Regions from separate parts of the Salinispirillum marinum genome, predicted to be linked through region 1. Evidence: predicted binding sites of a transcription regulator. Region 1 holds the regulator's gene; each other region holds the start of a gene.
What was found. Region 1 encodes PhoB, which activates phosphate uptake and scavenging genes when phosphate is short. Its sites were predicted from a motif close to TGTCATANNNNTGTCANA; they were not measured.
Positions count from the first base shown of each region.

Region 2: a site for PhoB is predicted at 1,075-1,092, ahead of phnD (phosphate/phosphite/phosphonate ABC transporter substrate-binding protein). Genes of this name have one in related genera too.
Region 3: a site for PhoB is predicted at 1,775-1,792, ahead of ACFOSD_RS04070 (TIGR00153 family protein). Genes of this name have one in related genera too.

Region 1 covers NZ_JBHSAL010000001.1:1,163,958-1,167,125, forward strand. The annotation lists gene phoR (phosphate regulon sensor histidine kinase PhoR) at 1-787, opposite strand, end outside; gene phoB (phosphate regulon transcriptional regulator PhoB) at 784-1,485, opposite strand; gene ubiA (4-hydroxybenzoate octaprenyltransferase) at 1,595-2,473, opposite strand; gene ACFOSD_RS05455 (chorismate--pyruvate lyase family protein) at 2,470-2,982, opposite strand.
Region 2 covers NZ_JBHSAL010000002.1:339,695-342,862, reverse strand. The annotation lists gene phnD (phosphate/phosphite/phosphonate ABC transporter substrate-binding protein) at 56-1,003, opposite strand; gene ACFOSD_RS08705 (MBL fold metallo-hydrolase) at 1,186-2,064, opposite strand; gene ACFOSD_RS08700 (NAD(P)/FAD-dependent oxidoreductase) at 2,225-3,168, shown strand, end outside.
Region 3 covers NZ_JBHSAL010000001.1:864,792-867,959, reverse strand. The annotation lists gene ACFOSD_RS04075 (inorganic phosphate transporter) at 1-1,021, opposite strand, end outside; gene ACFOSD_RS04070 (TIGR00153 family protein) at 1,042-1,722, opposite strand; gene ACFOSD_RS04065 (hypothetical protein) at 1,878-2,042, shown strand; gene metF (methylenetetrahydrofolate reductase [NAD(P)H]) at 2,173-3,021, opposite strand.

The sequences.
Region 1 (3,168 bases):
GCAGTAAAAGGTCGTTGACCAAATTCGCCATGCGTTTGGTTTGTGCCAGCATCAAATCAACCCCTTTGCGTAACCGTTCCGGCAGGGCATCACTGAGGTCGGCAAAGGTTTCTAAATAGCCTTGCAGTACGGTCAAAGGCGTCCGCAGTTCATGTGATGCATTGGCCACGAAATCCTGCCGCATTTGTTCCAGCTGCCGTAAGCGGGAAATGTCTCGCACCATCAACAAGCGGTTGCCCGCCGCATGTCGGTTGTTGGTGAACTGCAGGAAACTGCCGGTGCGGGGGTTGGTCCAGACAAACTCGACATAATCTCGATTGCGGTCAAAAAATTCGACAAAGGCGGGGTCCCGCACCAAGTTTGTGAGCATTTGTCCTTCATCACCGGGCCGCAGATTCAGCATGACGGCCGCTGCCTCGTTCCACCACTGCATTTCTCCATTGGGCTTAATAATCACTAAGCCGTCGGACAGGCTTTCCACCGTGCGCTGTACGCGCTGTAAGCTGTTTTGTAATTTTCGTAATTCACTGCGGTGGTTGCGACGAAAATGCCACAGGGAGTCCAGTAGCTTCCCCCACTCGCCTTTAGCGCGCGGTGGTTCACTGTCGTCAAACGATTGTAGCCACGTCAGGGTGCGTTGCATTTGGTAGTGCGACCAGATCAACTGCAAGGCTAAGGCGAGTGCCAAAAGCCATGGTGTCCAGCCCAGTAGCCAGCCGAGAAGGCCGATCAGGCCATAAAACAACAACGCTTTGCGGAGCCCTGCACTGCGTGGCATATTCATCATTCAGACTGCTCAACCTTTTCCGAGAAGCGATAGCCAGTACCACGCACGGTTTGCACCATTTGGCTATGCTCTTCGCCCAGTGCTTTTCGCAATCGGCGAATGTGCACATCCACCGTGCGTTCATCCACATACACGTTACCGCCCCACACCTGATCAAGCAATTGCGAACGCGTATAAGCGCGTTCGGCGTGGGTCATGAAGAATTGCAAAAGACGAAACTCTGTAGGCCCCATGTCGAGGTTGTGACCATGTGAGGTCACCCGGTGGCTACCGGGGTCCAGCCGCAGGCCGCGCAATTCGATCGGGCTGTCGACGCCTATCGGGGTGGTCCGACGCAACACCGCCTTTAAGCGGGCCACCAACTCGCGTGGTGAGAAGGGTTTGGTGATGTAGTCGTCCGCACCCGCTTCCAAGCCTTGAATTTTATGATCTTCCTCACCTTTTGCGGTGAGCATGATGATGGGAATCTCACCGGTGAGTGCGTCTTTCTTGAGGCGACGGGCTAGTTCAATGCCGCTGGTGTTAGGCAGCATCCAGTCCAGCAGGATTAAATCCGGCTTCTGGTCGACCACCATGGAATGTGCACTCAATGCATCTTCCGCTTCAAGGCAATGATACCCCGCCATTTCGAGCGCTGCCGCGATCATCTCACGGATGGGGGCTTCATCATCCACCACCAAAATGGTTCTACCTGACATTCTTGACCTCGCCTATGTAGCTGGTTCATTCGTAGATGACCATTACACTGCGGAATTATGTCAGAAATATGACCGTTTTCATGAGAGTGTCAACAAAAGGGTGGTTTTATCACCATAAATGCTTGAGCGCGCGGTCCAAAACAAGGCCAACGAAGATCACCAAGCCCACCCAGTGATTGTGCAAAAATGCCCAGAAACAGGCCGCCCGATCACGGTCACGAATGCGTAGGTGTTGCCACGCAAACAAGGCGGCTGCGGCAGCTAGACCTAAGTAATACAGTGCGCCACTGTCGCTCAGGCGACCCACCAGTATCATGCCGAACAAGAACAAGGCTTGTAATACGCCGACCATTAAGCGGTCTGCATCGCCAAAAAGAATGGCGGTCGATCGAATACCAATTTTCAGATCATCTTCACGGTCCACCATGGCGTACAGGGTGTCATACGCTACGATCCACAGTACGTTGCTGGCGAAGATCAGCCAGGCCAGTGCACTGACAGCCTCACCTTGCGCCGTAAAGGCCATCGGAACCGACCAGGAAAAGGCCATGCCGAGAAACACTTGCGGCAAATGCGTGTAGCGCTTCATAAAAGGGTATAACGCTGCCAAACCCACGGCACCGAAGGACCAGAGTACGGTCGTCCCGTTGGTGGTCAACACCAGCAAAAAGGCTAAGAAGGTGAGTCCTGCCGCCACGCCAAGCGCTTCCCGGCTGCTGATTTGCCCGGTCGCCAACGGGCGGTGCTGGGTGCGCTCAACGTGACCATCCAAGTTGCGGTCAGCGTAGTCGTTAATGATGCATCCGGCGCTCCGCATCAACACCACACCCAAGATGAACACCACCAACACGTGCAGCGGCGGTACGCCATCGGCGGCGAACCAGAGCGCCCAAAGGGTTTGCCATAGCAGCAAATAGATACCAATCGGTCGATTCAGACGACTGAGGGTGATGTAGAGCGATAGACGTTCGCGCAAGTCATTCATCATGATTCGTGGTTTTCCGGCAACGCAAAAAAATCGGGTAAGAACACCTCAATTAAGATGATCTCATGCGGGCCCATAGTAAACCAACTGCGCCGCGCCAAGCCATGCGTCAAACGCGCGTAGTCCATGCGCAAGCGTCTAAGGTTAGGTTGTTGGAACAGAAATGCACCTAGGGGTCGACGCCCCAAGCGCTGTAACCGTCGGATCAGCGCCCTTTGGTGCACGGGTACCAGTGTGGTGGCTTGTACCCAAGGCTTGCCTCGTCCATGCAGCACCACATCCCGGCACCAATAAAGCCCTTGCGCATGATGGGTGGGGTTAGGCTGCCCGGGGTGCGTCCATCGCCGTTGTTGCGCCAGAAGTTCAACCGCAAAATGACCTTGGCTGTGTGCCACCAGTTTTTCGGTGAGTGACCCGGCATCGGTTAACCAGGCACGTTCTTCCGCCGCCATGGGCAGCCGTTTAGACCAGCGTTGTTGGGAAATGGATGCGTGTAAAGAATGGCTGGGCATGGCGTCCTAACAAAAACTGTGGCTCCGTTGGCGCCGCAGTTTACTGGTGTGACAGGGAAAAGGCCATGCCTGCTGGTGCGCGGCTCAGAGCGCTCAGCCTGCACATTTTTCGTCTAAAGCGTCGCAAAATGAGCAAATTCCGCAGGAATGCACGCTTTCCCCCTTGACGGCGCGCCACTGAGGCGT
Region 2 (3,168 bases), on a different contig from region 1:
CCTGCACGAGTGCTCGTTCAATCAAGCGTAAAATGACGCTGGGATATACTAAGGCTTAGCGACAGGTGTATTGCACACCCAAAGCCGCATCGATATCACGAATCACCGACCAATGACGCTGGAATGTGATGGGGATAAACTGCGCTTCGCCAGATTGCGAAAACTCGGCTTCAAGCGTCGTGCCTGCCCAATCGAAGCTGAAAAAAGCTTCTTGAATCTTAGCTTGCAAATCTGGATGCAGGTTGTGTGCAACACCGTAACCCGTAGTAGGGAAGCTGTCTGATTTAAAGACGGTTACATAGTCACTGCTTTTTACGACATCACGCGCCAACATACGGTTCAATACCGAGTTTGCAACAGCGGCGGCATCGTAGTCACGGTTTGCAACGCCCAAGATGGAGTTGTCGTGTGAACCGGAAAACGCAGGTTGATAATCACGGTTAGCAACCAACTGATAGTTCGACTCTAACAACGCTTGTGGTGCCTTGAAACCCGAATTTGACGTTTCTGAGGTGAACGCCAATTGACGACCTTTCAAGTCGTTGATTTCAGTGATGCCGGACGTTGGGTGGGTGATGATTTCCATTTCATAACCAAAGCTACCATCGGCACCGGCCATCATAGCAAACGGACGAAACCCGGCGCAGGCAACGGCCAACGGGTTCGAACCGGTGTTGAATCCGGCAATGTGTAGACGGCCAGAGCGCATGGCTTCGATTTGGGCCGCGTTCGAGTTTACAGGGAAAAACTGCACGCGTTTGCCGGTAACTGATGCCACATGATCCAGAAATGGCTTCCATACATCGGCATAAACAGCGGGATCTTCTACCGGTGTATAGGCGAATACCAAGGTATTTGGATTAACCCATTCAGACGCATTGGTGGGGATGTCGGCGATCAAGTCACCATCGTTATCCGTAAAGCGCGGATCTAAACTGAATTGTGCCAAGGCAGGTTGTGTTATTAGGGCTGCAAAGGCGGCCGCTATGATTGTTTTACGCATATTATCCTCTAGGCTGGTTTGTATGACAGCGCAGAGAATAGAGGCGTTTCGTGAACGTTTTGTGGTTTTTAAATGTCACTTTCATGACATCTTCTCACACAACGTTCATATTCTTGCCGACACAAAACGCAAAAAGCCAGTCACCGAGGTGGCTGGCTTTAACCTGACGAATAGTTTGAGTACTACTGTGCTGTTGTGATGTTCAACGGAATCTTCAAATACCGCTTACCGTTGCTTTCTTGCTTCGGCAAATGCCCCGCATCAATGTTCACAAGAATGCTCTGGTAAATCAGCTTAGGTGCGGCCAAGGTCTTGTCCTTGTTTTCCCGGAACTGCACAAACTCATCTTCCGACGTGCTGGCTTTTAACTGAATGTTTTTTGCCTTCTCTTCGCCGATAGTGGTTTCATATCGCAATTCGCGGCCACCGGGCTGGTAGTCATGCCCAACAAATACTCGCGTTTCATCAGGCAAACTGTACAAGTTCTTTTGAATGCCTTGATACAACGTGCGTGCATCGCCCGCTGGGAAGTCGCAACGGCCTGTGCCGAAGTCCGGCATAAACAACGCATCCCCGGTAAAGAGCGCGTCGTCCACATGGTACGTTAGGCATGCTGGTGTGTGCCCTGGGGTAGGCAGTGCTTTTATGCTCAGGCTACCTGCCGTCAGAACTTCATAATCTTCAATCAAACGATCAAACTGTTCACCGTTGGCAACGAAGCTGTCGTCAAGGTTATATACGCCTTTGAATACGCTTTGTACTTGACGAATACGTTCACTCACCGCCACTTGAACTCCGGGGAAATCATCCCGGAACAACTGGCTTGAGCTGAGGTGGTCGGCATGGGCATGGGTTTCCAGCACGTAATGGAGTTTCAGCCCTTCCTGCTTCACATAGTCCACCACCTGTTGATAAGAAGTGTCGGATACCTTACTGCCAATCGGGTTGTAGTCCAACACGGGATCAATCACCACTGCATCTTTGGTGGCAGGATCTGACACCACATAAGTCAGCGTGAAGGTAGCTTCGTCGTAAAATGTTTTGATATTGATGTTGCTCATGGTGTATCTCCTAGAGTTTGTATCTACTGATCACATGAGCAACATCTTATATTAGATATTTCTTATGGTCAACATTAGAATACTCTAAATTTTAAACTGGCGACCCTGCTTCTATACTGTAAGACACGAGCAAAATTTTGAGCACTCTTACGGCACTCTCATGACGAAGCAAACGATTGTACTGGGCGCAGGAATGGTTGGTGTGAGCGTCGCGTGGCACTTGGCGCAGCGCGGCCGCGATGTGCTCTTGCTGGACCGCCGACCACCCGGCCAGGAAACGTCCTTTGGGAATGCAGGCATCATTCAACGTGAATCCGTAGCACCTTATGCCTTTCCGCGCGATATGAAAACCATTCTCAAAGTACTGCCCAACCGCCGGATTGATATTCGCTATCGCCCCGCCGGTATGGTCGCTGCGGCCAGCCCGCTATTCAGTTATTGGTTAAATTCCATGCCGGACCGGTACAAGAAGATCGTACCGGAATACGCCTCCATTATTGCGCTCTGTACCGACGAACATGAGCCGATGATAGTAGCCGCACAGGCTCAAAAGCTGGTGCAAAAGAAAGGTTGGTTGCAGTTGTTCCGCACTGACGAAGCCTTGCGAGATGCGTTATTGAATGCCGCTGAAGCGCGCACCATGGGCGTGGAGTTTGCGCTGTTGCAACGTGCGGAATTAGAGCAAATTCAACCCGGCTTATCGTCTTCCATTATCGCGGCTATTCATTGGCAAAATTCATGGACCGTGGAATCACCCGGCGACTTGGTTCAGGCCTATGCGCAGCATGCGGAAACCATGGGCGTAACCTTCGTCCAAGCGGACATTCAATGCATTGACCAACACAGTGGCGGTTGGCAGGTAACCACAGCCACGGGTACATACGATGCTGCAGAAATTGTGGTCGCTTTGGGCCCGTGGTCGCAGCGCTACCTAGCGCCTCTCGGCTACGATTTTCCATTGTTTGTTAAACGCGGCTACCACATGCATTACCGCCAACCGCAAGACCAACAAGCCACCCTGAACTATTGGTTGATGGACAGCGAAAAGGGCTATTTGTTAGAGCCCATGAAATACGGTATTCGCCTGACCACGGGCGCAGAACT
Region 3 (3,168 bases), 300 kb from region 1:
GTGAAGGCGTAAGTTCGGTAATTTTACGTCCGATGGTACCCATGACTTTAAAACCGTACGTGCCCAAGCCTAAAACAATACCTAGCGCGCCCAATAACAACACCCAATTGGGTACCGGCGATTGCCCGGTGACCATGCCATCTCCCACCACAGAAACCACGGCAGCAACGGGCCCTATCGCATTGGCCACATCGTTCGATCCGTGCGCAAACGCCATGGCACAGGCGGTGAAGACCATCAAGATCGCGAATATCCGCTCTACCCCGGCAAATCGACGACGCCCGGTCAGGGCCACATCTTCTTTAATTCGACTGATCAAGACCTTGCCCAAAGCGGTAATCAACAAACCAATCAGAATGGAATACAACACGCTCTCGGTGAACGAAAGATCCAAACCGACATGAGTCAAACCTTTCAACAAGGTCACCATAGAGACCAAGAAACCGGTGAGAAACATGTAGAAAGGTACGTAGCGTTTGGCGTTGGCGAAGGGTTCATCGGTGTTCAGAATGAGGTGGTAAACACTGCGGAACAAGAGGTAGGCCATGGTCCCCGCGAGCAGCGGTGAAATCACCCAACTCGCGGCGATGGTCCAGACGCGCGGCCAGCGAATGCCTTCAGTACCCAAGTAGATCAGACCAAAGCCGATGATGGCGCCCACGATGGAGTGCGTCGTAGACACCGGCCAACCCATGGTTGATGCCACGGCCAACCAGGTGCCCGCCGCGAGGAGCGATGCCAGCATGCCAAACACAAAGATGTCCGGAGCGTTGGCCAGCGCATTACCGTCGATGATACCGCTGCGAATCGTCGAAGTGACCGAGCCGCCCGCCAAATAAGCCCCGGCAAATTCAAAGATAATCGCAATGATGATGGCCTGGGTGATGGTCAGTGCGCGCGAGCCGACTGATGTCCCCATGGCGTTGGCAACGTCGTTGGCACCCACACCCCAAGCCATGAACAGCCCGAAGATACAGGCCAGTAAGATTAAAAGATTCGCGTGTTCAGCAATAATCGCCATAAAAACCTCGGTCGCGTAGCTTATCGGGCCATCAAAATTTGCAGTCGATGACCAACACGTTGAGCAAAATCGGCCAACTGACCAATACCGGTGATAACCTGATACATAAACATCACGTCAACGGGGTTCAGGTTGGCTTCCAACCCTTTAAGGCTCCGCCGTAACGAAATTTGCAATTGATCCGACTGCTCTTCCAGGTCATCCAGCTTAGCGAGCAACGCCTCGACCGTTTTCAATTCCTTACCGCTGAACCCGGTTTCCAGAAGGTTGTCTAATTCATCAATCGCCACCGTCGCTTGTTCAGCCGCCTGAATGCCCATCGCTAGAAAGTCGTTAGACAAAGGATAGATACTGTCGGGAATGTGCATCTCACGGCCCAAAACCAAACCCGAAATGCGTTTCGCCGAGCCCGCCAAACGACTCTGGGCAATCAACAATTCGAGTAAATCAGATCGTGCGACCGGCATCAGCAAGCGATTCGGCATGTGGGTACGAATGTCCTTCTTCAAGACATCGGCATCACGCTTATGTTGCTCGATTTCGCTGCGTACCTGGGTGGCTTTCTTCCAGTCTCCACTCTGTGCCGCGGCAAAGAAGGCAGGCAAAACACTCACACAATCTAAGGTAAGGTGCATGTGTTTGGTGAGCGGTTGGATGGGGCTTTGCCCAAACAACTGGAACAAGGGGCTTTCAATACCCATAACTAAACTCCGCAAGATCGTTCAGGCGGGCATTATAATTGGCTGACACAAAAATGACATAAAAATGACATATTTGGTTGGTGGCGGGTGCAAAAGAAACTTGCAAAGTCTATAATTAAGAGTATTCTAATATTCAATTTCAACGGAGGTGTATCATGACCAGTTGCCCGATTCCTCAAGCAAACGTAGCGCAAGACAAGCGTGATGGTCGGCGTTTTCAGATTCAACCGGATCGCACCAGCCCAATAAGACGGGTGCGGTATGTGGAGACCAGTGTGCCTACGAATGGCGAGTGCAAGGTTTGCCAAATTACGGGTTGAATAAGCTCCTTTTCTCAATTTGGCGTTGTTAAGAAAGCCCAAAAATGCTCGTTTACATTAAGTAAACTGCGCGTTCTTGGGCTTTCTTGCCTTGCCAAATTTTCGCCTCTGGGCTTATTCGATTATTTTCTCAATTAGGCGAGAGTCCTAATCTGTCACAAATGGCTTTGCTGGCGGCGGTCTGGTTCATCGAATAAAAGTGCAGGGCCGGCGCACCGCCAGCAATCAGTTGTTCACACAACCGGCTCACAACGTCTAAGCCAAAGGCTTTAATGCTAGCGCTGTCGTCACCGTAGGCTTCCAGTTGTTTACGCATCCAACGTGGGATTTCAGCCCCACAGGCATCACTGAAACGCGCCAGATTGCTGTAGTTGGTGATGGGCATGATGCCGGGAATAATGGGGATATCGCAGCCAATCGCACGAATCCGATCCACGAAATGGAAGTAAGCATCCGCATTGTAGAAATATTGCGTGATGGCCGAGTCGGCACCAGCTTTGGCTTTGGCGACAAAATGCTGAATATCTTTTTCTATGCTGCCTGCTTGTGGATGCATTTCGGGGTAGGCGGCGACTTCAAGATGGAAGGCATCGCCATATTCTTTGCGGATGAACGCGACAAGATCAATTGCATGATTGAAATCCCCACCTGTTCCGCCGCCCATACCTGAGGGTAGATCACCGCGCAGGGCGACAATGCGGTTAATGCCGTGCGCTTGGTAACGGTTCAACAAACCTTTCAACAAGGCAGTCGTAGAGCCAATGCAACTCAGGTGCGGAGCGGTGCTGATGCCTTTGGCATTCAGATCAAGCACAGTATTGATGGTGCGTTCTTGCGTGGAGCCGCCGGCACCATAGGTGACGGAAAAGAACTCCGGCTTCAGTGTGCTGAGTTCGGCATGCACTTGCTGCAATTTCACCGCGCCTTCTTCCGTTTTCGGCGGGAAGAATTCAAAACTAATGGGTGTTTTCATTGTCATTATTACTCTTTGCTGATGCTCCGTGGCGTTAGGTACGCCATTCATCACGGCGATGGGAACGCCATCCATGGCGGCATAAGGTCTGTCATACCTCCATGCCTACCTACCACCTTTCCAATACCACATCCCATCTCTATCAAAACGGCA